Regions from separate parts of the Mesorhizobium sp. M1A.F.Ca.IN.020.04.1.1 genome, predicted to be linked through region 2. Evidence: riboswitches for the same ligand, from Rfam matches in the RefSeq annotation. Region 2 holds a riboswitch; each other region holds the start of a gene.
What was found. Region 2 has a riboswitch for cobalamin ahead of EOA49_RS14270 (HoxN/HupN/NixA family nickel/cobalt transporter). Riboswitches for the same ligand answer to the same signal wherever they lie in the genome.

Region 1 (7,668 bases), on a different contig from region 2:
CTCCGCGCCGGTTCTCGCAACGGTCTCCTCCACCTTCGACAGCGAACAGACATGGATCATCGTCAGCACTCCTTCGGCGCATCGTCGCGCCGCGAGGCCCACGCTGCAAGCGCGCTCTCGAGCCGCTGCCACTCCTCTTCGCTGCCGGGCAGACCGACGCGCAAGGCGTGCGGACGATCGGCAAAATGGCGGACCAAGATACCGCGTTCGCCAAGAGCGGAGAACAGGGAGGCAGCATCGGAGAACGACAAATAGCGGAACAAACTGGTGCCGCCGGCGACCGCGATACCGAATCGGCTGAGCAGCGCGTCGAGGCGCTTGGCATCGGCTGCCAGGCCCTGTCGCATGTCATCCTGCCACCCGGCATCCGCCAATGCGCGGATTCCGTATTCAAGTGCAGGACCGGCGACAGCCCATGGCCCAAGCTGCGCCTCCAACCGCTCGGTCTGTTGGTCGGCCAGCGCGAAACCAAGCCTGACGCCGGCAAGGCCGAAGAATTTGCCGAAGGAGCGCAGCACTACGATGCCGCCTTCGCCCGCATCGCCGGCCAGGCTGTGTTGGACCGGGCCGACATCCATGAAGGCTTCGTCGACCACCAGCAGGCCGCCCTTCGCGCGAAGCCGCGCAGCAAGGCCGACCAGGCGGTGCCTTTCGATCACTCGCCCATCCGGATTGTTCGGGTTGACCAGCACGGCAAGGTCAGCGTCCGCCAAGGCGTCGAAGTCGCCCACCTCCACAACCGCATGGCCTGCAATCGCGGCCGCCCTGGCGTGCTCGGCATAGGTTGGACCCAGCACCAGTGCCTTGCCGGGCCTCACCAGCGAAGCGACCCGCGGCAACAGGATCTGCGTGCCGGGCGCGGCCACGACATGCGCCGCCGACCGCGCGCCATACGCCTTGGCCGCAATTTCGGCCAATTCGCGCAGTCGTCCTGGCTCGGGCAATCGTGACAGGGCGGTGGCGGGCAGATCGAAAAGCGGATAGGAGTGCGGATTGATACCTGTCGAGAGGTCAAGGAAAGGCTGTGGCGCATGAGGAAAGAGCGCGCTTGCCCGGCCAAGGCTGCCGCCGTGATCAACCGCTGCAATCGCTCCGCTTAGAAGCTTCATGTCGATCCTGATCGCTTTCCTGTCACTCGCCATCGAACGTGCCCTTGGCTACCCGGACTGGCTGTTTAACGCCATCGGTCATCCGGTAACCTGGATCGGCAGGCTGATATCCTTTCTCGATCGCAGGCTCAACCGCGCCACCGATTCCGACGAATTGCGTCGCCGCCGCGGCGTCCAGGCGCTTCTGGTCATCCTGCTGGTGCCGGCGGCCATCGGCCTGACGCTGCATGTCCTGCTCTGGCTGATCTTTCCGTCCGGCCTGGTCATCGCGGCCATCCTCAGCTCCTCGCTTCTGTCGCAGAAGAGCCTCGCCGAGCATGTCGAGGATGTCGCCGATGCGCTGGAGACCGGCGGCCTGACGCTCGGCCGCATCGCCGTTTCGCGCATCGTCGGCCGCGATCCGGACAAGCTCGACAGGGCGGGCGTTGCCCGCGCCGCGATCGAAAGCCTGGCCGAGAATTTCTCCGATGGCATCGTCGCGCCCGCCATATGGACCGGTGTCGGTGGTTTGGCCGGGGGTGCTGCCTACAAGGCCGCCAACACCGCCGATTCCATGATCGGCCACCGCACGCCGAAATACGAGGCCTTCGGCCGGGCGGCCGCTCGCTTCGACGACCTGGTCAACCTGCCGGCATCGCGGCTCACCGGCCTGCTGATTGTGCTGGCGGCCTTCATCGTCAAGGGCGCCGACCCCCGCAACGCCTGGCAGGTCATGCGGCGTGACGCGAAGAAGCACCGTTCGCCCAATGCCGGCTGGCCGGAAGCCGCCATGGCCGGCGCGCTGGGGCTCGCCCTGGCCGGACCGCGCAGTTATGGCGGCGAGGTCGTCGAGGATGCCTTCATGGGCGAAGGCGGCAGGCGCGAGGCCGAAAGCACCGACATAAGGCAGGCGCTGGAACTCTATCGCGTCGCCGACGGGCTGTTGATCGGCCTGTTCGCGATTCTATCGGCGACGGTGATCTACCTGACCATTTTGATCGGCGGCTAAGGCGCCTTAGAATTCAATCCCCTGCTGCGCCTTCACACCGGCCGCGAAATGGTGCTTGGTCAGCCCCATCTCGGTGACGAGATCGGCCGCCTCGACCAGCAGCGGCTTAGCATTGCGGCCGGTGACGACGACATGCAGGCCCTCGCGACGCGCCTTCAGCGCCGCGACCACCTTTTCCAGCTCGAGATAGTCGTAGCGCAGAGCGATGTTGAGCTCGTCGAGGACCACGAGGCTGATCGACGGGTCGGCAATCAGCTCGAGCGCCCTCGCCCAGGCAGCCTCGGCGGCGGCAATGTCGCGCTTCAGGTCCTGCGTCTCCCAGGTGAAGCCCTCGCCCATCGCGTGCCAGACGACGCGATCGCCAAAGGCGGCGAAGGCATCCTTCTCGCCCGTGTGCCATTTGCCCTTGATGAACTGGACGACGCCGACGCGCTTGCCGTAGCCGAGCATCCTCAGCGCCAGGCCGAACGCAGCCGTGGTCTTGCCCTTGCCCGGCCCCGTATTGACGATCAGCAGTCCCTTCTCGATCGTCTTGCCGGCCACCTCGGCATCCTGCACCGCCTTGCGCTTGGCCATCTTGGCTCGATGGCGTTCGGCATCCTTGTCGTCGATGATCGTGTCTTTGATCTCGCCCATGTCACTTCACCTTGAGCGGCAGCCCCGCCACCATCATCAGCACGCTGTCGGCGACAGCCGCGACCTGCTGGTTGAGCCGCCCGGCGGCGTCGCGGAACCGGCGCGCCAGCGCATTGTCCGGCACGATGCCGAGCCCGACTTCGTTAGACACCACAAACCACGGTCCGCGCGGCTGCGAAAGCACATCCGAGAGCCGCCGGCACTCGGCCTCGATATCGTGGTCCGCCAGCATATGATTGCTCAGCCACAATGTCAGGCAATCGATAAGCACCGGCTGGTGATCGGGCAAGGCGTCGATCGCGCCGACCAGGTCGAGCGGCGCATCGACGGTGACCCAGCCTTTGCCGCGGCGCGAGCGATGCAGCGCGATGCGCTCGCGCATCTCCTCGTCATAGGCCTGCGCGGTGGCGATATAGGCCCAAGGCGACGGGCTTGCCGCCACCAGGCACTCGGCATGCGCGCTCTTGCCGGAGCGCGCACCGCCGATGATGAAGGTCAGATGGCCCTCCGCGCGATCAGGCAAAGCTGTCGCGCAGGCTGGTCGATGTACCGGTGAAGCGCCCGCGCACCACACCGACGGCCGCACCGAGCACCAGCCAGAAGACCAGATCGGTGAGGGTCACCGCCACCACGAACTGATGGTGCAGCCCCTCGGGAATCGCCGTCTCGAAGCTGACGGGCTGCGGCGCGCCGACTACGTGCGGAGCGACGATCAGCACGACCGCCAGAATTGCCAAGGGCAGCGACTTGCGAAAGGCGATCAATCCAAGGCCGACCGCGGTTGCGGCCACCGTCGAAATCCACCAGATCTGGCGCGGCAGAAGTTCCGCCGCCGGCATGGCCGGCAGTTCCGGCGGCAGGCCGAGGCCGGGCGCGAGCGTGAAAACCGCAAAACCGGCAAGGCCCCAGAACACGCCCTGGCGCCAGCTGCCGATGCCACCGGCGAATTCCGACACCGCGACCAGGATCAGCGCGAAGCCGATGCCGGTGACGATGTTTGCGACAACGTTGAAGGCGAAGCGCTCGAAGCCGTCGGCCGGAGCCCAGCCCTCGTCCTCGGTCGGAGCCGCCGCTTCCGTCGACGCAGGAGCGGCGCTGCTCATCGCATTGCCCGCCGGTTCGGCCGAGCTCATGGCAGTGCCAGTTCCAGTGTTGGCGGCATGGTAGTGGTGATGACCGCCGCCCGCCTTTTCATAGACTTCCGCTTTGAGGATCAGCGGCACGGTCGCATAGGCCTGCATGCAGGCAAGCGCGATGCCCGCCACGAGCCCTGCGATCGCCGCTACGAACACGACGTTGCGAAACAGATTCATGATATCGGGCCTTCGTCAGTGGCAGGGAAAAGCCATCGAGTGACGATAGTCGTGGGCAGCGTTGTGGACCGCATCGATGTGCGAGAAGCCGACAAAACCGACGACGAAAATGCCGAGCAGCGCGGCGAGAGCCAGCTGCATGATGCGCAACTGCGAGGAGACGGAGGCGCCGAGGGAGACGGAAGCGGTATTCATGTCTTGTCCTTTCGCCCTCCACCCGAGGGCATCGAAGTCAACTTTCCTGTCGCCGGCAGGTCTCCTGGCTCGCGGATTCGCACCCTTCCCCACCTTCCCGAGGACAAACCTCAGTGGTCTATGGAGAGGACTACCGCACACAGTTGCGGGGGCAGCCACGGCTTAGGGCAAAGACTCCACCCTCACCGCATTCCCTCTTGGCTCCAAAAACGGAACCGACGACGCCAGCGACTATAGGCAGAATCGTCGCGACCGGCAAACCAAATTCCGTCACGCCGCAGCGTGATTGCGGCACCGGTTTCGGACTAAGATCCGGCGATCCGCTCGGCGACGAGCTTCTGCAATCGCCACAAATGGCGGTCGTGAATACCGCGCTGTTCGAGGTTCTTCACCGTGTTGTAGAGATAGTCGGCGCCTGAACCCCAGTGGCCGCACGAGGTCGCCAGCCTTTCGACCACCTCGTCTTCGTTGAGTGGGCCGGCATAGGTCGTGCCTTTGCGATTGATGACGAAGGCAAGCGCTCTCAACGCCCCCTTGTCGGTTGCGAGTTGCAGCAGGCGCGGCCGGTAGCTGGTCGGCTTCAGCGTCATCTCGCGGCGAAAAAGCCTGTCCAGCGCCTGCCGGCGGTCACCACCGTTCAGGCGGAAAGCAACGCCCTTGCATTGGCCGCCACGATCCAGCGCCATCATCAGGCCGGGGCTTTGCTTGGTGCCGCGCCAGCGCGTCATCTTCATGCAGAAGGAGCGATGCCAGCCGCGAGCCACGGCGACGCGCTCCTCAAAATGCTCGATTTCCGGTTTCCAGATCAGCGAGCCGTAGCCGAACAGCCAGAGAGGCTCGGTTGCAGGTAGCTCGACCTCGAATGCATCCAGCATGGCTTCATAGTCGCTGTCCACGAGATGCTCGGCATCCGGGTCGGGCCCCGGGTCATCGACCGCGCGAAAACAGCGGGCGACCAGTTCCACGGTCAGCGACATCGTTCTTGCAGGCATACTTTGCAATCCTGGGCAGCCGGCGAAACCGCAGGCGATTACGAAGTGACCTTAAGGGCAGCACCCGGAAGCGACAATGGCCGCGCAATTGACAACGGTCCTGCCCGGGTGTCGGCTGTCATCAGCCAAGGGGAGCCGCTCATGCAGCCAAATCCTAGCGAACACAGCCGCTACAATGGCCTCACCAGCCTCGAGCCGACGTTGCCTGCAAGCGCCTATCGGGAAGCCGACGCTTACCGGCTCGATCTCGAAGCGATCTGGTATCGGAGCTGGCTCATGGTTTGCCGCGAAGCCGATCTCGCGGAACCTCTTGCCTTTCGAACCGCGCGTATCGGCTCGCAGGAGGTCGTCGTGCTGCGCGACGAGGCCGGGAGCTTGCGCGCCTTCCACAACACCTGCCGGCATCGCGGCTCGCAGCTCTGCCTGGAAAGCGAAGGGCGGCTGAAGGCAAGGCTGCTCACCTGCCCCTACCACGCCTGGTCCTATTCGCTGCGCGGCGATCTCGTCCGTGTCCCATCGAAATCGCTGCCCGAAGGCTTCGACAAGGAAAATTATCCGCTCTACCGGGTGGCGCTGTCAGTGTGGCGCGGCTTCGTCTTCATCAATCTCGCAGAGGATCCCGATGGCTCGGGGGAAGCCTCCTTCGACTCCGCCTCCCGCGATCTTTCGAACTGGCCGCTGGAGACGCTCGTCCCCGGGCACCGGCTCACCAAGGTGATGAACTGCAACTGGAAAATCTTCTGGGAGAACTTCAACGAATGCCTGCATTGCCCGGGCGTGCACAAGGACCTGTCGCGGCTGGTGCCGATCTATGGGCGCGGCCTGATGGCGAGGCATGACGATCCGGAATGGGCGCGCTATGCGGATAATGATGCGCCGGAGTTTTCCGGCGGCCTACGCGCCGGCGCCGAGACCTGGTCGCGCGACGGACGCGTCCATGGGCCGGTCTTTGCCGGGCTGACGCCGGCCGAGCGAGCCGCCGGCCAGACCTACGCTACCTCGCTGCCCTCGATGTTCGTCGTCGGCCATGTCGACTATGTCCGCACGGTTCGTCTCGCCCCGCTCGGGCCGGAGCAGACGGAACTCACCGCCGAATGGCTGTTCGCGCCCGATGCCGTGGCACAAACCGATATCGACAACATCGTCGCCTTCGGCGCGCAGGTGCTGGAGGAGGACGCCGCGATCTGCGAGATCAACCAGAAGGGCATGCACTCGATCCGCCACCAGGCCGGCGTGCTGATGCCCGAGGAGTACGATTTGCGCCGCTTCCACGAGTGGGTGCGTGGGCGCTATGCGGCGTTGCAGCCGATCAAAACGACTTCGGCAGATAGCGCCAAGTGAAGAAGCCGCAGAAGGCGGCCAACAGGCCGAGCGTGACGAACACCGAGCCGAGACCGAAGAAGGAGAGCACCACCGAATAGACCAGCGGCGGCGTCAGCTCGGAGAAATCGAGATAGGTTCGGTAGACAGCCGCCATCTGCGCTCGTTCATAGGAACGCACTGAGCGCATGAAGGCTGTCGAGCCCAGCGCGTCGAGCGCAATGGTGAACAAGGCGCCGCCGAGCAGGAAGGCGGCGGTGAGCAGCGGCGCGGCGGCGCCGACGCCGCCGGCCACGAAGAGCATCGCCGCCATGGCGAAATAGGCGAAAGCCATGGTCCGACGGCCGCCGAAGCGCTTTCCCGCCCTGCCCCAGAAGATCGCCATGAACAGAAGCGCATTGCCGGCCGAAACCAGCAGCCCGCCGGCAAGCTTGCCCTCGCCCGTGATCACCATGAACAGCGGGCCATAGACGAAGAAGGTCGTCCAGAAACACGAGCGCCCGAAGGCGATCAGCCACGCGAGGCGCAACCGCGGCTGCGCGACGAAGCGGCCGATATTGGCGAGCGGGTTGATCGGACGGCTCTTGCCGGGACGGATCGAAGGGTTGTCGCCCAGCCGATAGGTCCAGAACAACGCCAGCAGCGCCAGCGCGAAAGCCACGACCGCGCCGTTTGCGGCATAAATCCCGAAGCGCGTATAGAGGAAAATGCCGAGCGTCGGCCCGCCGGTCCAGGCGAACATCGACCAAGCCATGCGCAGCGATTCCGCCTGCATGAAGTCGGTCTTGCGGATATGGTCCATGATGTAGAGGTTAAGCGTGATGGACAGCGCGCTCGCCCCCATGACACGGCACAGCATCCCGGCGAGTTGTCCCGGCAGCGTGTGGGTGACGAAGAACACCGAGCCGATCGCCAGCATCAGGCAGCCGGCCGTGTAGACCCAGCGCCGCGCGAAGCGGCGGATCAGCATCGGCATGAACAGCGTCACCGACAGCCCGAGCAGCGACACGATGGTGTAGAGGATCGAGACGATCTGCTCGTTGTGCAGGATTTCGTAGGCCTGGATCGGGATGACGCTGGAGATGGTGGCGCGAGCAAAGGATTCGACCGCATAG
Region 2 (7,668 bases):
CGCGCCGCTGGCTCAGAACCAGGGCCGCGGCATGGCGTGCGGCTTCTGGTTCAACTTCGGCGGCCAGACCTGCACCGACTTGAACATCGGCATGGACGGCACGGTGTCGCTCGCCGTCGGCACGGTCGACGTCGGCGGTTCGCGCGCGTCGCTGTCGCTGGTGGCGGCGGAAGAGCTCGGCATCGACTACAGCCAGGTGAAGGCGATCGTCGCCGACACTTCCAGCCTCGGTTACAACGACATGACCGACGGCAGCCGCGGCACCTTCTCCTCCTCGATGGCGACCATCTCGGCCGCCCGCAACGCCATCAAGGTGCTGCGCGAGCGCGCCGCGCAGATGTGGGACATCTCGGTCGACGACGTTGCCTGGGAAAAAGGCCACGCGGTCGCCAAGGGCGAGAAGCACGGCAATCTCGGCAAGCTGTCGCTGAAGGAGATCGCCGCACAGTCCGGCAAGACCGGCGGGCCGATCGCCGGCCATAGCGAGCTCGTCGCCGACGGCGCCGGCGTCTCCTTCGCCACCCATATCTGCGACGTCGAGGTCGATCCCGAGACCGGCTCGACCAGGGTGATCCGCTACACGGTGGTGCAGGATGCAGGCAAGGCGGTGCACCCGACCTATGTCGAGGGCCAGTACCAAGGCGGTGCCGCGCAAGGCATCGGCTGGGCGCTCAACGAGGAGTATATCTACGGCAAGGACGGGCGGCTGCAGAACCCAGGCTTCCTCGACTACCGCATCCCGGTCTGCTCCGACCTGCCGATGATCGACACGCAGATCCTGGAAATCCCCAACCCCAACCACCCCTATGGGGTGCGCGGCGTCGGCGAGACCTCGATCGTGCCGCCGCTGGCGGCGATCGCCAACGCGGTGTCGAACGCGGTGGGCGTGCGCATGAGCCACATCCCGATGTCGCCGCCGCGGATTCTTGCAGCGCTCGAGGCCGAACGGGAAGGCTAGCATGCTGAAAAGCGCGAAGCGGTTTTCAGCTCACGTCACGGTCCAATGAGGATCAGGCGATAATGGTCCAAGTCACGCTCTGGGGCTCGCTCAGCGCCGCCGCCGGAGGCAAGGACAAGCTCGACATCGAGGCCAAGGACATCAGGGAGCTGTTCCGCAAGCTTGCGGAACAGCATCCCGCGTTCGAACCCCTGCTCGATCGCGGCATCGCCGTCGCGATCGACGGGACGATCTATCGCGACACGTGGTCGAAGGAACTGCCGCCGGGGGCGGAGATTTTCCTGCTGCCGCGGCTGACGGGTGGATAGGCGGAGCGGCCGACCGCCTTCGCCGGATTCGCGCTGAGCCTCACCCCTTTTTGACAGAGCCGGCAGTGACCTCATCCTTGTGCGCGGCAAAGGCTTCCAGGACCTCGGTCTTTGCGGCTTTCGGAACCTTGAAGCGGTCGAGCGTCCGCCCGAGTTCCGCTGCGACCTCGTCGAATTCGGCGGGAGAAATCTTCAGGTCCTTGTGGGCCTCCTCGAGGCCGAGCGGCGTCGCGCCCGGCTCGGTGGCCACGAACTTGAAGGGGCCGCCGGAAACATCGCACACCCACAGCGTACGCATGAACTTGAGGCCCGGCAGCCGTTCGAGGTTCTTGGTGTGCCATTTGCGCAGTTGCGGGTTCTTGGACTTCTTGCCGACGATGGGGTTTTTCACGACGGCGTCGCTGAAGTGATCGACCACGGCAGCGATGGCGAACACGCCCCCCAGCCGATCGTATAGACTCTTGTCCGGCGCGGTCTGCTTGGTCTGCGCCAGCGCATCGCCGGCGGGCAACATGGCGGTCGACGCGGCCGCCGCCGCCAGCACGGCGACGACGCTTCGTCTCGAAAGAGAGGTCGAAACAGCCGTTTTCATCTCTGGTACCTCCGTTGGGCCAGAGCCGGCCGCTCTGGCGGCTTCAATGTGTGATTGCGGGACATATGCACTTTGCCTCAAACGGCATCGTATGAGGAACTAACGAAACTGCGCCCGAAATATTCCTCCGACGTACCGGCATCCTGGCATCTATTCACGATGGCTAAAATTTTGCGTGACGGAGACGGATACATAAGCGGCGTCGCGCGTTAATGCGCCTATGGCTGACGGGCTCTTCCATGAATCGTGGCCTCGCGGACACGGCGAGATGGCGCGATTCATTCGCGAATATCCCTGGTCGGAAAGCCCGCTCGGGCCGATCGAGACATGGACGCTCAGCCTGAGGACGACGGTCGACCTGATGCTCGCCGCCGAAGCTCAGATCGTGCTTTTCTGCGGGCCGGAGTTTGTCGCGCTCTACAATGACGCCTACGCGCCGACCATCGGCGACAAGCATCCGCGCGCGCTCGGCCGCCCCGCCGAGGAAAACTGGTCCGAGCTCTGGACCGACCTCGAGCCGCTGCTGCGCGGAGTTCTCGAAACCGGCGAAACCTTCTCGGCCAGGGACCGGCCTTTCTATATCGAACGATCCGGCCTGGTCGGCGAGACGGTCTATTTCGACATCTCCTATTCCGCGGTGCGGGCGCAGGACGGCACGGTTGAAGCCGTGCTCTGCATCGTTTCGGAGACCACGGCCCGGGTGCTGGCGGCAGCAAAGGTGCGCGAAAGCGAGCAGCGGTTTCGCGCGCTGGTCAATGCCAGCTCCGACGTGGTTTACCGGATGAGCCCGGACTGGCAGGAAATGCATGAGCTGGACGGCCGCGGCTTCCTGTCGAGCGCCCAGGGGCCGGCGATCCGCTGGCGCGACGAATACCTGTTCCCGGAAGACCAGGCGAGCATCCAGGCGGCGATCGAGCGCGCCATCATGGAGCGCGGCGTGTTCGAGCTCGAGCACAGGGTGCGGCGCGCCGACGGGTCCGCCGGCTGGACCACCTCACGGGCAATCCCGATCGTCGATGACACCGGCAGCATCCTGGAATGGTTCGGCATGGCGGCCGACATCACCGAAAAACGGGCGAGCGAACAGCAGATCCAACTTTTGATGCGCGAGGTGAACCACCGCGTCAAAAACCAGTACGCCGTGATCCTTTCCATGATCCGCGAGACGAGCAAACGCGCGACCGACCCGCGCGCGTTCGAACACCAGATCCGCGAACGCATCATGGCGCTGTCGCGCTCGCACGACCTCTTGGTGCTCAACGACTGGCGCGGCGCAGGCATGGCCGACCTTGTGCGCGAACATCTGCGGCCGTTCGGACACGAAGAGCGAATCTCGCCTTGCGGGCCGGACGTGACGTTGCGGCTGAACGCGGTGCAGAACATCGGCATGGCGCTGCATGAGCTGGGCACCAACGCGACGAAATACGGCGCCCTGGCCGGCGACGCCGGAACCGTGCGGATGGACGGGCGGGTAGCACCGGCCCCCGAAGGCAGCGATTTCGAGCTGGTCTGGGAGGAACATTTTTCCGAACCTCCCGCGGCCGCCGATGCCAACCCGCATAAAGGCTTCGGCAGCGTCGTTCTCCAGCGCGTCGTCCCCACCAGCCTCTCCGGCAGCGCCTCCATGGAACGGCTGCCCGGCCTCGTTCGCTGGACGCTCTCGGCGCCGCTCGCCAACGTGGTCGTCGCCGGCGGGGCGGAGCTGGACGGCGATGAGCAGATCGCCGGGCTGACGTGAGGCCGGTTGCATCCTGGGAGACCGAACAGGGCGGCTCGCCGCCACGTCGGAAGCTCGCTGGCGCCGCCGAGCCCTCGCCGTAGCGCCGTACGCCGAATGGCTTGCGCTGCTCCCATTTTTGCTTTCCCCTTCCCCGCTTTTTTAGAACAGAAAAGCGCCAGCTTTTCTGTTCTGGACTCTGGATATTTGGACTCTGGATTCTGGCTTATGGATTATGGGGCTTATCCCAGGCCTTAACCCCTGGCTTATCCAAGCGCAGAATTCCGTCACACTTCCAAAGGCTTGGGCTACGGCTCCTCAGCATGCCTTGAAGCGCGTGCGCACGGGCCGGCGATCTCCTGTCGCTGTCTGCCAACAGTGAACGGGAACAAGAATGTCAAGCCGAGCACCGCTGACGGGGCGGCGATCGACCTTTGCCGTCATCGGCTTCCCGATGCCGAGGCATTCAAGGCGGCAGGCTGGCAGCCCGCCGGCGTCTGATGGCAGAGAGATGCGGCTGGCCTGCTGCAGCCAGCCGCCGCCGGCGGCTTATGAATTCTTTGCTGCGGATCCGATCTCCACATCGTCCAGCCCCTTGGCCTTGTAGACGACATAGGAGATCGCCCAGGCGGCGATGAAGATGCCCATAATGGCGAAGCCCAGATTGTTGAAATTGTCGTTGAGCGTGCCGACGCCGTTCCAGAAGCCGCCCGACAGACCGAACTTGTCACCGATCAGGCCGAGCGCCTCGATGCCGCCGATCAGTACTGCGACAAGGACCGACACCAGGGTGATCGTCATGTTGTAGTACAGTTTGCGGATCGGCTTGACGAAGGCCCACTCATAGGCGCCGAGCATCATCACACCATCGGTCGTGTCGACCAGTGACATACCGGCCGCGAAAAGCACCGGGAAGACCAGAATGGCCTCGAACGGCACGCCCTTGGCCGCTTGTGCCGCGGACACGCCGAACATGGCGACTTCGGTCGCGGTGTCGAAGCCAAGGCCGAAGAGGAAACCAAGTGGGAACATGTGCCAGCTGCGCGACACCAGCCGGAACATCGGGCGGAAGACGCGGGCCAGGAAGCCGCGATTGTTGAGCAGCAGGTCCAGATCCTCCTCGACAAACGCCCCACCGGCCCGCACCCGCCGATAGCTTCTGTAGATCGAGAAGAAGATGACGATGTTCATCGCCGCGATGGCGAGCAGGAAGAGTGCGGAAACGCCGGTACTGATGGTGCCGCCAATCTCCTGAAGGGTCTGGAAACGGCCGAGCAGGGACGTTGCCGCCGCGATAGCCGCAGCGACGATGACGACGATCGTCGAATGGCCGAGTGCGAAAAAGAAACCGACGGAGACCGGCCGTTTGCCGTTCTGCATCAGCTTGCGCGTGACATTGTCGATGGCCGCTATGTGGTCGGCATCGACGGCATGGCGCAAGCCGAGGCCATAAATGACGAGAGCGACGCCAAGCAATGTCGGCTTGTCGTGGAAGGCGACGAAAGCCCACAGCCACGCCCCGACGTTGAGAATGGCGAGCGCGCCGTAGATTGTAATCAGCCTGGCCTTCAGGTCGGGCGCGGTTTTGTTCAGCATTTTCGATAGTTGGATCAGCATGGTTCTGCCTTTGACGTTGCCTGTCATCGCAGGGAACTCGCCCCGCCGTCCGGCCAGGCGCGCACACCGGATCACCCCGTCCGATGTTCTGCTTTGACGTCCATGATGGCAGGTCTCCTGGCTCGCGGATTGCCGCCGCTTTCGCCTTCCCGGCCCATGCAGCCAGTGGCATCGTGAAAACGGCATGCCGCTTACAGTTGCGGGGGCAGCCACGGCTTTGGATTTCTCCGCACCGCGTTCCCTTTTGATCCCCGAAGGGAACCATCGGCGCGAATTCGCCACACCGCGGTTGGCCAGTCAATCAACAACTCCGACGGCCAGCCGCCTCTCACGCCATCGTGACGAGATCGCCGCGCCCCCCTCACACCCCCAGCGTCGGCTCGGTATTCACCTCCAGCGATTCCTCTGCCTCGTCCTCCTCGCCAAGCACGTCGCCCTTCACCGGCAGTGCCCGGCCGATCCAGATCGGGTCGATAAGGTGGTCGCGCTTGGGGTTGGTGGTGTTGGGATGGATGAGGATGCTCAGGCCGCCGTGGTTCAGCATCAGCCAGGGAACCAGCGTGGCAAAAATCTCGGTCGCGAAGGAGACCTGGTACATGGCTTGCTGGTGCGGGCCGACCGGCTCGTCGCGCCAGTTGCCCAGGCGCACGCGGAACCGTTCTGCGATGCGCTGGCGCAGCCATTCGGCATGCTGCCGCTCGGCTTCCCCGCCGTAGTAGATATGGGCGTGATAGCTGGCGATCTCGGCGATCGGCCTGACTTCGTTCATCGCGATGCTCCCCTTCGATGATTTTTTTGCGCCCGGCGGAACTCTAGCCGAAGCGCGGGCGCCTTGTCTGCAGCCGGCTGAGGTCCGCGCCTGCGGTCGGCAGGGTTATCGGATATGGCGCTCCCCCGCTCAGTCTCAGCTGCGCCGAGCCACCTCTCCCGTCCACCTTGTGGGGGCGAGGAATTGCCAAACCGCCGAGGTTGCAACCGGCAGGAAGGATGGCAACGGCCGTTGTGCCTTTGCCTCTAAATCACCGCGGTGACCGCGCCCTTCGCATTTAGGCGACAGCCGACTTTCGCCTGCCTCACTTCGATGCCGCCTCGCCCGTCATAGTCTATGCGCACCTCGATCGGCGCGTTGAGCCCGCTTCGGCGTTGACGCAAGGGGCCGGCGCTGACCGTGTAAACACGCACGGCGCCGAGGGGCTTGGCGGCCGCCGCGATCGCGGCGCGACAGGCGCGCACTACGGCGGCCGGCGTGCCGGGTATCGCCTTCGGAGGTGACAGCGGCGCGATGCGATAGCCTTTGGTGACCCGCCGGAGGTCGCCGCCGGCGGATCTGGAGGGCCTCAGCACTGGAGGCAGCACAATGGTCTGCGTCGCGCTTTTGGCCAAAGCAGGGGCTGTCGGCACCGCGGCCGGGTTCTGCGCAGAGGCAGCCGATCCGCTGACGGCGGAAGGATCGTCGCCCGCGGCGGCGGCGCCCACGCTTGTCGACACGCCTGTGCTGGTGCTGCCCAGATTGCCGCCGGCATTGACGCCGAGCGATCCGCCGCCGGTCGATGCGCCGACGTTTGCGCCGCCGACACCGTCGGCACTGGCGCCCACGCCCGCCGACACGCCTTGCGAACCGGCGCCCAATCCGGCGCCCACGCCGATGCCGCCGACCTTGCCGCCCACGCCGACGTCAAGCGCCGAGGCAGGCCCGATCGGGATGGCGATCGCCAGCGCGGCTGCTAGGTATTTTTTCATGGCCAGACCTTTGTTCCAAGGCCAACCTTGTGTGGCTCCTCATCGAGCGTTCCGCTCGACAGCGGTCTGCGAAGCCTTCGTCGCGCGAATGCGTGCCGAGCGATGGCGACTTCTCGCCCTGCCAGGCATCGGCCTCGGCGGTGACCGGCGCGGCTGGAGGCCGCTCGAAAGACGAATGATAGAAAAGCGGTCTCGGCAACGCCAAGCACTGAAAAAGGCTTAGGACTTCTCCTTTCAACTTAGCTGTCGACAGCAGGGCAAGTTTGAGCTCGCCTACGCGCTGCTAACGGGTAACTTTCAAATTAGTTTCAACTAAAAAGCAACAGAACAAGGACACCACCGTGCCAGTGCCGGTTGCTGATGCCGACGCCGGGCTCTCGTCGAAATGGCCGTCTCGGCTTCGCCGGGCCAATTCTCTCCCACTTCCTGGCGTGCGCGGGCCTGGAGGCTTGAGAGTCGCCCAGGGCGGCAAGGCGCCCGCGCTACCGGCTCGAAGCCGCAACGCTCGTCGCGCTGGCCGACAAGGATGCGGTGCTGGTCGGCCAGGCCGACCTGTTGCGATCGACGGTCGAGGGTGCGGCCGGCGATGCGATCCTGGCCAACAAGCGCGAGATCGAGACCGGCATCGCCGCCATGAGCGCCACATTGCGCGACAGGCAATCGTTCCTGCTGTGAGGGCCGGCTAGGCCTTGCCCCTGGAGCGCCTCACGCCTTTTGACTGGTGAGGCGCTCGAGC
Region 3 (7,668 bases), on a different contig from region 2:
GGCCGCGCGCCATGCCTTCGGCACGATCGGCTATGCCGAGGCCTCGATGGACGATTTCACCGCTTCGGCGGGTCTGACGCGCGGCGCGCTCTATCATCATTTCGGCGACAAGAAGGGGCTGCTGCAGGCGGTGATCGCCGAGATCGACGCCGAGATGGCGGCGCGGGTGAACGAGGTGGCCTCGCGGGCGCCTACTCGCTGGCAGCATTTCGTCGACGAATGCACCACCTATATCGAGATGGCGCTTGAGCCGGAAATCCAGCGCATCATGTTCAGGGACGGCCCGGCCGTGCTCGGCGATCCGGCTCAGTGGCCCAACGCCAGCGCCTGCACGGCTTCAATGACCGATCACCTGTCAAAGCTGCAGGAGGAGGGCGTCGTCGTTCCCGATCTCGACCCCGAGACCGCAGCGCGGCTCATCAACGGCGCCAGTAGCCAGGCCTCGCAGCGCATCGCCAATGCCAAGGATCCGGAAGCGACGTCGAAGAAGGTTGTGGCGGCGTTCAAGCAGCTGCTGGAAGGCCTGAAAACCAAATAGCATCCGGTCGCGGCGTTCCGGGCAATCACTCGGGTCCGCGCTGCCTCAGACAATTGTCCCCCGCTCAAAATCCCTCCGACATTGACTTTGGCAGGAGCGAGCGCATCCTCTCCCGCCAATTCTCTGAGGCGGAGGGTCGGGGCCATGTGGGACTTCAGCATCGGCCGGTCGGTGTCCATCATGATGCGGACGTGGCCGTTCATCGTCTTTCGCATCATCGTCTATTTCGGCATCACGGTGGCCTACATAACAGCGACCGGTACCGGCGCCAGCGTCGGTTACGGCGTCGGCCACATCTCGACCGATCCGGACGGGCCGATGTCCTTTGCCTTGTGGGGTGGGATCGTCGGCTTCGGCGTGGTCTCGATCGCCGTCTACTGGATCCGCGAATACATTCTCTATGTGCTCAAGGCCGGCCATATCGCCGTCATGGTCCATCTGATCGACGGGCAGGACGTTCCCGACGGCCAGGGCCAGATCGCCTATGCGCGCGAAGTGGTGACGAAGCGCTTCGCCGAGGCCAAAATCCTTTTCGTCGTCGACCAGCTGGTGAAAGGCGCCATCCGCGCCATCACCGGGCTGATCGGCGGCATTGCTGCATTCCTACCCATTCCAGGCTTGAGCGGTCTGGTGAGCTTCATCAACACCGTGATCCGCCTGTCGCTGACCTATGTCGACGAGATCATCCTCGGCTACAACATCCGCACCAATTCCAACTCGCCTTTCGAGACCGCCAGGCAAGGCGTCGTGCTCTATGCGCAGAACGGCAAGTTGATGGTCAAGAACGCCGTCTGGCTGGCGGTGATCATGTGGGGTGTTTCCTTCGTCATCTTCCTTTTGATGCTGGCGCCCGCCGCCGCGATCCTCTGGGCCATGCCGGGCCAGCTTGCCGGCTGGGCCTTCGTGTTGGCCATCGTCTTCGCCTGGGCCTTCAAGGCGGCTTTCATCGAGCCCTTCGCCATCGCTTCGCTGATGCAGGTCTACTTCGCCACCATCGAGGGCCAGGTCCCCAATCCGGAATGGGACCGGCGCCTGGCCGAAGCCTCGTCCAAGTTCAGGGAATTGCGCGACAAGGCGCTCAGCCCCTTCGGCGGCTCGCGCTGGGATTCGCCAAGGACCGCTTGACTAGAGTCAGAGGAGATGCCCCGCCAATGGAAGGATCGCCGCCAGCATCTGGCGCGAACGCCAGCCTAGCAGCGGCCTTGTCAAGCTACTTGGGCGCCGCGAGTGCTCGGGCGAGCTATTCACGTGCAGGGCTGGCGTCAGGAGTGCTTGAGTTAGCGCGGTCCATATGCGCCCCAGTAACGCCACCGGCAGGTATCGTATCGATGTTTGACGCCGCAGAGAACACCGTCGACGATCAACGCTAGATCGCCGATGCTCGGCTTCTATCGAGATAAATTTGTCGCAACCGCCGGGTGACTACGCCCGGCAGCCCGTTGCCGATCGGCGCACCATCCATCCTGACCACCGGGTTCACCAGCCCGGATGATGACGTTGAAAACGCCTCCGTCGCAAGTCTGGCCTCTACTACCGTGAATGGGCGCTCCTCCACCCGCAGATGAAGTTCACTTGCGCACTGCAGAACGACTGCCCGGGTAATCCCGTGCAGGATATCGCTCGAGAGATCCCGCGTGACGATCGTCCCATCCGAAGTCACGATATGGGCGTTGTTGGAAGAGCCTTCCGTGACGTAACCATCCCTCACTAGCCATGCGTCATCGGCGCCGCGTGATTTCGCCTGCATTTTGGCCATGGAGGGATACAGGAGTTGCACCGTTTTGATGTCGCAGCGCCGCCACCGGAGATCTTCCACGGTTATGACGTGCTGGCCGCGCATGGCGACCGGATTTTCGACAAGTGCCTTCTCTTGTGTGAAGAGCACCACGGTGTTCGGCGTATCCCGAGTAGGAAATATGAAATCGCGGTCGGCCGCGCCCCGGGTGATCTGCAAATAGACAAGTCCCTCGGATACATTGTTCCGTCCAATGAGCTCCCTGTGGATCTTCAAAAGATCTGCTTCGGTCAGGGAGAACGGCATATCGAGCTCACGGAGCGATCGCCGCAGGCGCGCCATGTGACTGGCAAAATCGACGAGCTTGCCATCAAGAACGAGCGTGACCTCATAGACTCCGTCGGCGAACAGGAAGCCCCGATCGAAGACCGAGATACGGGCCTCGCTTTCCGGTAGATAGGATCCACTCACATAGACTTGGCGCATTGATAGACCTCAAAAATGCAGACCACGCTCACGGCCTTGAGCGAAACTATTGAACTCTTGTCAGGGTGCAGGCCTAGGCAGCTTCAAGCGCAAATAGCGGCGCTGCCATCCTGCACCCCTCGACTGCGAAAACGCTATTCGCCAGACAGCAGGCGGCTAAGGTCAGGCACAGCCCCGAGAAATTCGTCGGTTCACTCCACAGCGCTTCGCAGCGCGGCGACAAAGGCATCAAGATCGCGCTTAAGCATGTAAATGTGTGGCGAAACCCGCAAACCCTCGACGTGCTCGACCTTGCGGTATTTCACGTGGACCTGGTGTTTCTCGCGAAGGTCGCGCTCGAGTTGCTGCATGTCGATGCTGTCGATCGAAAACAGACTTATCGCAGCGAGGCTGTCCCGTGTCGGTCGGCGTATGGAGCCTGAAACCGGGAATGTCCTGGACGAGACCTACCCAATATCGGGTGAGTTCGCGCAGTCGCGCATGCATCCGTTCCGCGCCGATCGCCTTGTGGAATTGAATTGCGGGCGCGATTCCTGCCTGGACAGCGGAATTGTAGGTGCCGAGATTCCAATGGTCGAATCTGTCTATGTGCACCGCGGGCTGGTCGAAAGGTGCAAGCAATGGCCAGGTGGTATCGATCCGGCGTTCGCTGACGACCAGCATCCCGTTGCCGATAGGAGCACCGAGCCACTTGTGCAGGCTGGTGACAAAAAAATCGCAATCGAGTTCGCGGAAGCTGACCGGCATCTGAGCAAAAGTCTGGGCACCGTCGACGACAGTCATGATGTCGCGCTCCCGCGCGATCTCGCAGAGCCGGTTCACCGGCAGGACACGCCCGTTCCAGTGGTACATGTGAGTCAGCTGCAGGACGCGGGTACGCGGGGTCATCGCCTGAACATAGGATTCGATGATGTCGTCGTCGCTGTCCATGAGGTCGAAGGTGCAGTTTACAACCTCGATGCCCTCGCGCTGTTGCCGCTGCAGCCAGCCCGCACGAACGCTGGGGTAGTCCCAAGGCGAGATCAGCACTTGATCGCCCTTAGTCAGCGGTATTCCGAAGATCGCTGTCGAAAGACCCTCCGACGAATTCCGGTTCAGCGCGATCTCTCCGGGGCTGCAATCGATCAGTTCCGCCAGCTCGCGTTTGATATGAGGAAGTGCTGTGTCGAGCTTGCTCCACATATTGTAGTCGGGATTGCGACTGATGAAGCGGTAGGCGTCAACCGTCGCTTCCTCGACAACAGTCGGTGGGGGACTGACCGCGGCGTTGTTCAAGTTGAGGAATGGTTCTTGCGGCGGGTATTTTGCGCGGATGCGCTCCCATTCCGCTTCGCCCTCATGTTCGGCGGACCGATCTATTGCAAAAAAGTTCATGGGAACGCGCCGGGTCTCATCTATCGCCCGACAATAAGCGCCGAAGCCCAGCTCAATCTGCCTATTCACATGAGAAGACAGAATTTAATTCCGAACGCCGGTGAATTCACCAGACGTTGAAGCCCGAGAACGACATCGCTTGGCACAGGGTTAGCAGTGAGGAAGCGAGTGCGGAGATCCGGCCCAACCACGCCAAGAAGAACCGTCACGTTGTCAAGCGATGCGCGAGCAATCCCCGGTTTTCTGAGAGCGGGCAACGACGGTCAGGCCTGCCAATGCGCCATTGCGCAAACGCGAAGCGCGATGGCGCGTTGCGGTTGGTGCGGGTCTATGGAACGCCGAGCGGTTCTAAGGCTTCAATCGTTCTCCGAGACGAGCGATCGCCGATTTGAGCGGCGCCTCGCCGGCGCCGCAAAAGGTCTCGCTCATCACCAGCTCGGGCAGCGGCAGGCGCTTGCCCCAGCCATGCGCTTCGAGGTCGGGCCTTGGCGCGAATTCCGAGACACGGCCGACGCAGAGATAGGCGATCGGCGTGACGTGCTCGGGGATCGACAGCAGTCGCTTCAGCGCTTCGGGCTCGATGATGCTCACCCAGCCGACCCCGACGCCTTCCGCCCGCGCCGCGAGCCAGAAATTCTGCACCGCGCAGACGGTGCTGTAGAGGTCCATCTCCGGATTGTGCCAGCGCCCGAGCGGCGAGTTATTCGAGCGCTGGCGGTCGCAGGTGATGCACAGGTTGAGCGGGCTTTCGCAGATGCCCTCGAGCTTCAGCTTGCGGTAGAGCGCCCGCCGCTCCACCTCGATCGCCGGCAGTTCCTGTTCGCGCGCGGCGAGGAAAAGGTCGCGCACCTGCCGCCGCCTTGTGGCGTCCCGGATGATGATGAAGTTCCAGGGCTGCATGTAGCCGACCGACGGCGCGTGGTGTGCCGCGGTGAGCAGCCGCGCCAAAACGCTGTCGTCGAGATCGTCGGCAAGGAAATGGCTGCGCACGTCGCGCCGGGTGAACATGGCCCGGTAGACAGCGTCGCGCGCCAATTGGTCAAAGTCATCGCCGCCGGCGGCGGCTGTTCGTGCCTGCATCGCTTGTCCCCTTGCGATAAGCAGTCCTCCGCCTGACCATGCGGATGACCATGTCTGCCGGGCCGGTCTTCTGGCTCGGGATCGACCCGCATCCGGCGCCTTCCCGTCTGGGACAGTGGCGTTTGCCGGCGCGGTCCCCCTCACAGCGTTGGGCACGCCACGGATTTCAACCGTGTTCCCGATTCTCCCGCGTTGCGGGCACCAGGCAGCGACGCGACCTTATCGCGAAGCCGAAGCCGGGCCAATGCCGCCAGCGACACGATTGGGCGCGATTTCCCCAATCATTCGGCGCTGAAACATGGCTATCCGTGCGACAGGTGCCTAGATTAGGCGCCATGACCACTCGTCTCTACACTCATCCGGTATTCCTGGAACACCTCACGCCGCCCGGCCACCCCGAGCGGCCCGACCGTTTGCGCGCCATCGAGCGCGTGCTCGACGATGAGGCTTTTTCGGCCCTCGACCGCGTCGAGGCGCCGGAAGGCGACGAGGCGACGATCCTTTACGCGCATCCGGAGGATTTCGTCGGCCGTGTCCGCGCTGCGATTCCCGAGTCGGGAATCGTCTCGATCGATGCCGACACCAGCGCCAGCCCGAAAAGCTGGCAGGCGGCGGTGACGGCGATCGGCGCGGCCAACGCCGCAGTCGACGATGTGTTCGAGGGCCGCGCCGCCAATGTCTTCGTTGCCGCGCGTCCGCCCGGCCATCACGCCGAAAAAGCGACCGCGATGGGCTTTTGCCTGTTCAACACCGCGGCGATCGCCGCCCGTTATGCGCAGGAGAAGCATCTGGCCGAGCGCGTCGCCATCGTCGATTGGGATGTGCATCACGGCAACGGCACGCAGGACATTTTCTGGGACGATCCGTCGGTGCTCTATTGCTCGACCCACCAGATGCCGCTCTATCCGGGCACCGGTGCCAAGAGCGAGACCGGCGCCGGCAACATCGTCAACGCGCCGCTTGCGCCGAGCACCGGCAGCGACACGTTCCGCGACGCCTTCCTGTCGCGCGTGCTGCCGTCGATCGACGCCTTCCAGCCGGATCTGATCATCATTTCCGCCGGTTTCGATGCGCACCATCGCGATCCGCTGGCCGCGATCAACCTGACCGAGGATGATTTCGACTGGGCGACCGGCCAGCTGATGGAGCGCGCCGGGCGCCACAGCGGCAACCGGCTCGTCAGCCTGCTGGAGGGCGGTTACGATCTGCAAGGATTGGCATTTTCGGTCGCCGCCCATGTCGGGCGGCTGATGAAGGGATGAATGATGGCTGATGAAGCTAACCAAGACGTCAAGGCGATGAGCTTCGAACAGGCGCTCGACGCGCTGGAGAAGATCGTCGATGATCTGGAGCGCGGCGACGTTCCGCTCGACCAGTCGATCAAGATCTACGAGCGCGGCGAGGCGCTGAAGGCTCATTGCGACCGCTTGCTCAAGGCCGCCGAGGACAAGGTCGAGAAGATCAGGCTCTCGCGCGACGGCAAGCCGGTTGGAACGGAGCCGCTCGACGCCGAGTGAGGTGTATTGATATTCAGGTGAGGCCGCCTGCAAACGCGGCTTTCTGCGGTTCCGGTGCTCACGTCCTTCAAGTACGCTCCGGTCCGGTTCTCGGAACCCGCCATTTTCGGCTCGGTCTGACCTGAATCTCAACACACCTCGGTGCACAATGTCAGACCGGTTCGGGCAGAAAGCAGGTAAGGAGTTAAAGCATGTGCCGAAACATCAAGACCCTGTTCAACTTCGATCCGCCGGCGACCGACGACGAGGTCCATGACGCGGCGCTGCAGTTCGTTCGCAAGCTGAGCGGCGCGACCAAGCCGTCCAAGCGCAACGAGCATGCCTTCAACCACGCCGTCGAGGCGATCGCCGCCGCCGCGCGCGAGCTGCTTGACAGCCTCGAAACCACCCAGCATCCGCGCAACCGCGAGGAAGAGGCCGCCAAGGCGAAGGCCCGATCCGCGCTCCGCTTCGCCTGACGCCGGTCATGAGCTTCTTTCCGGGCAACGATCCTGAGGCCGGCGACGACTTCGCCTGCGACCAGATCGAGTTGATGGTCATTCCGAACGCCAAGGACATTGGCGGCTTCGAGGTTCGCCGCGCCTTGCCGACGGCGAAGCGCAGGCTGGTCGGTCCGTTCATCTTCTTCGACCGCATGGGTCCGGCCATCCTGCGCGCCGGCCATGCGATCGACGTGCGCCCGCATCCGCATATCGGGCTTTCCACCGTCACTTATCTGTTCGACGGCAAGATCAGGCATCGCGACTCGCTCGGCACCGAAATGGTGATCGCGCCGGGCGACGTGAATTTGATGACCGCCGGCCGCGGCATCGTTCATTCCGAGCGCACGCCCGAGGAATTGCGCGGCGCGCCGATGTCGATTTCCGGCCTGCAAACCTGGCTGGCGCTGCCGGACAGCAAGGAAGAAATCGCCCCGGTGTTCGCGAACACGTCGGTCG

Region 1: it holds a riboswitch for cobalamin, as region 2 does, so the genes downstream of both, EOA49_RS11965 (CbtB domain-containing protein) here and EOA49_RS14270 (HoxN/HupN/NixA family nickel/cobalt transporter) in region 2, are expected to answer to the same signal.
Region 3: it holds a riboswitch for cobalamin, as region 2 does, so the genes downstream of both, bluB (5,6-dimethylbenzimidazole synthase) here and EOA49_RS14270 (HoxN/HupN/NixA family nickel/cobalt transporter) in region 2, are expected to answer to the same signal.

What each region holds. Positions count from the first base shown of each region.
Region 1 is NZ_RZSN01000044.1:27,694-35,361, forward strand. Features, by position in the region: gene EOA49_RS11935 (tyrosine phosphatase family protein) at 1-60, opposite strand, end outside; gene cobD (threonine-phosphate decarboxylase CobD) at 63-1,109, opposite strand; gene cbiB (adenosylcobinamide-phosphate synthase CbiB) at 1,108-2,097, shown strand; gene cobO (cob(I)yrinic acid a,c-diamide adenosyltransferase) at 2,104-2,733, opposite strand; gene cobU (bifunctional adenosylcobinamide kinase/adenosylcobinamide-phosphate guanylyltransferase) at 2,735-3,256, opposite strand; gene EOA49_RS11960 (CbtA family protein) at 3,249-4,046, opposite strand; gene EOA49_RS11965 (CbtB domain-containing protein) at 4,062-4,241, opposite strand; cobalamin riboswitch at 4,278-4,476, opposite strand; gene EOA49_RS11970 (gamma-glutamylcyclotransferase) at 4,547-5,233, opposite strand; gene EOA49_RS11975 (aromatic ring-hydroxylating dioxygenase subunit alpha) at 5,375-6,574, shown strand; gene EOA49_RS11980 (MFS transporter) at 6,543-7,668, opposite strand, start outside.
Region 2 is NZ_RZSN01000058.1:18,053-25,720, reverse strand. Features, by position in the region: gene EOA49_RS14290 (xanthine dehydrogenase family protein molybdopterin-binding subunit) at 1-958, shown strand, start outside; gene EOA49_RS14285 (MoaD/ThiS family protein) at 1,021-1,266, shown strand; gene EOA49_RS14280 (group 1 truncated hemoglobin) at 1,307-1,810, opposite strand; gene EOA49_RS14275 (HWE histidine kinase domain-containing protein) at 2,127-3,596, shown strand; gene EOA49_RS14270 (HoxN/HupN/NixA family nickel/cobalt transporter) at 4,125-5,192, opposite strand; cobalamin riboswitch at 5,282-5,473, opposite strand; gene EOA49_RS14265 (DOPA 4,5-dioxygenase family protein) at 5,554-5,961, opposite strand; gene EOA49_RS14260 (hypothetical protein) at 6,207-6,932, opposite strand; gene EOA49_RS32625 (hypothetical protein) at 7,464-7,607, shown strand; gene EOA49_RS14255 (nucleoside hydrolase) at 7,638-7,668, opposite strand, start outside.
Region 3 is NZ_RZSN01000033.1:4,983-12,650, reverse strand. Features, by position in the region: gene EOA49_RS09870 (TetR/AcrR family transcriptional regulator) at 1-538, shown strand, start outside; gene EOA49_RS09865 (hypothetical protein) at 683-1,663, shown strand; gene EOA49_RS09860 (D-amino-acid transaminase) at 1,905-2,759, opposite strand; gene EOA49_RS09855 (aminotransferase class V-fold PLP-dependent enzyme) at 3,000-4,133, opposite strand; gene bluB (5,6-dimethylbenzimidazole synthase) at 4,482-5,213, opposite strand; cobalamin riboswitch at 5,256-5,434, opposite strand; gene EOA49_RS09845 (histone deacetylase family protein) at 5,549-6,475, shown strand; gene EOA49_RS09840 (exodeoxyribonuclease VII small subunit) at 6,479-6,730, shown strand; gene EOA49_RS09835 (DUF2277 domain-containing protein) at 6,922-7,188, shown strand; gene EOA49_RS09830 (pirin family protein) at 7,197-7,668, shown strand, end outside.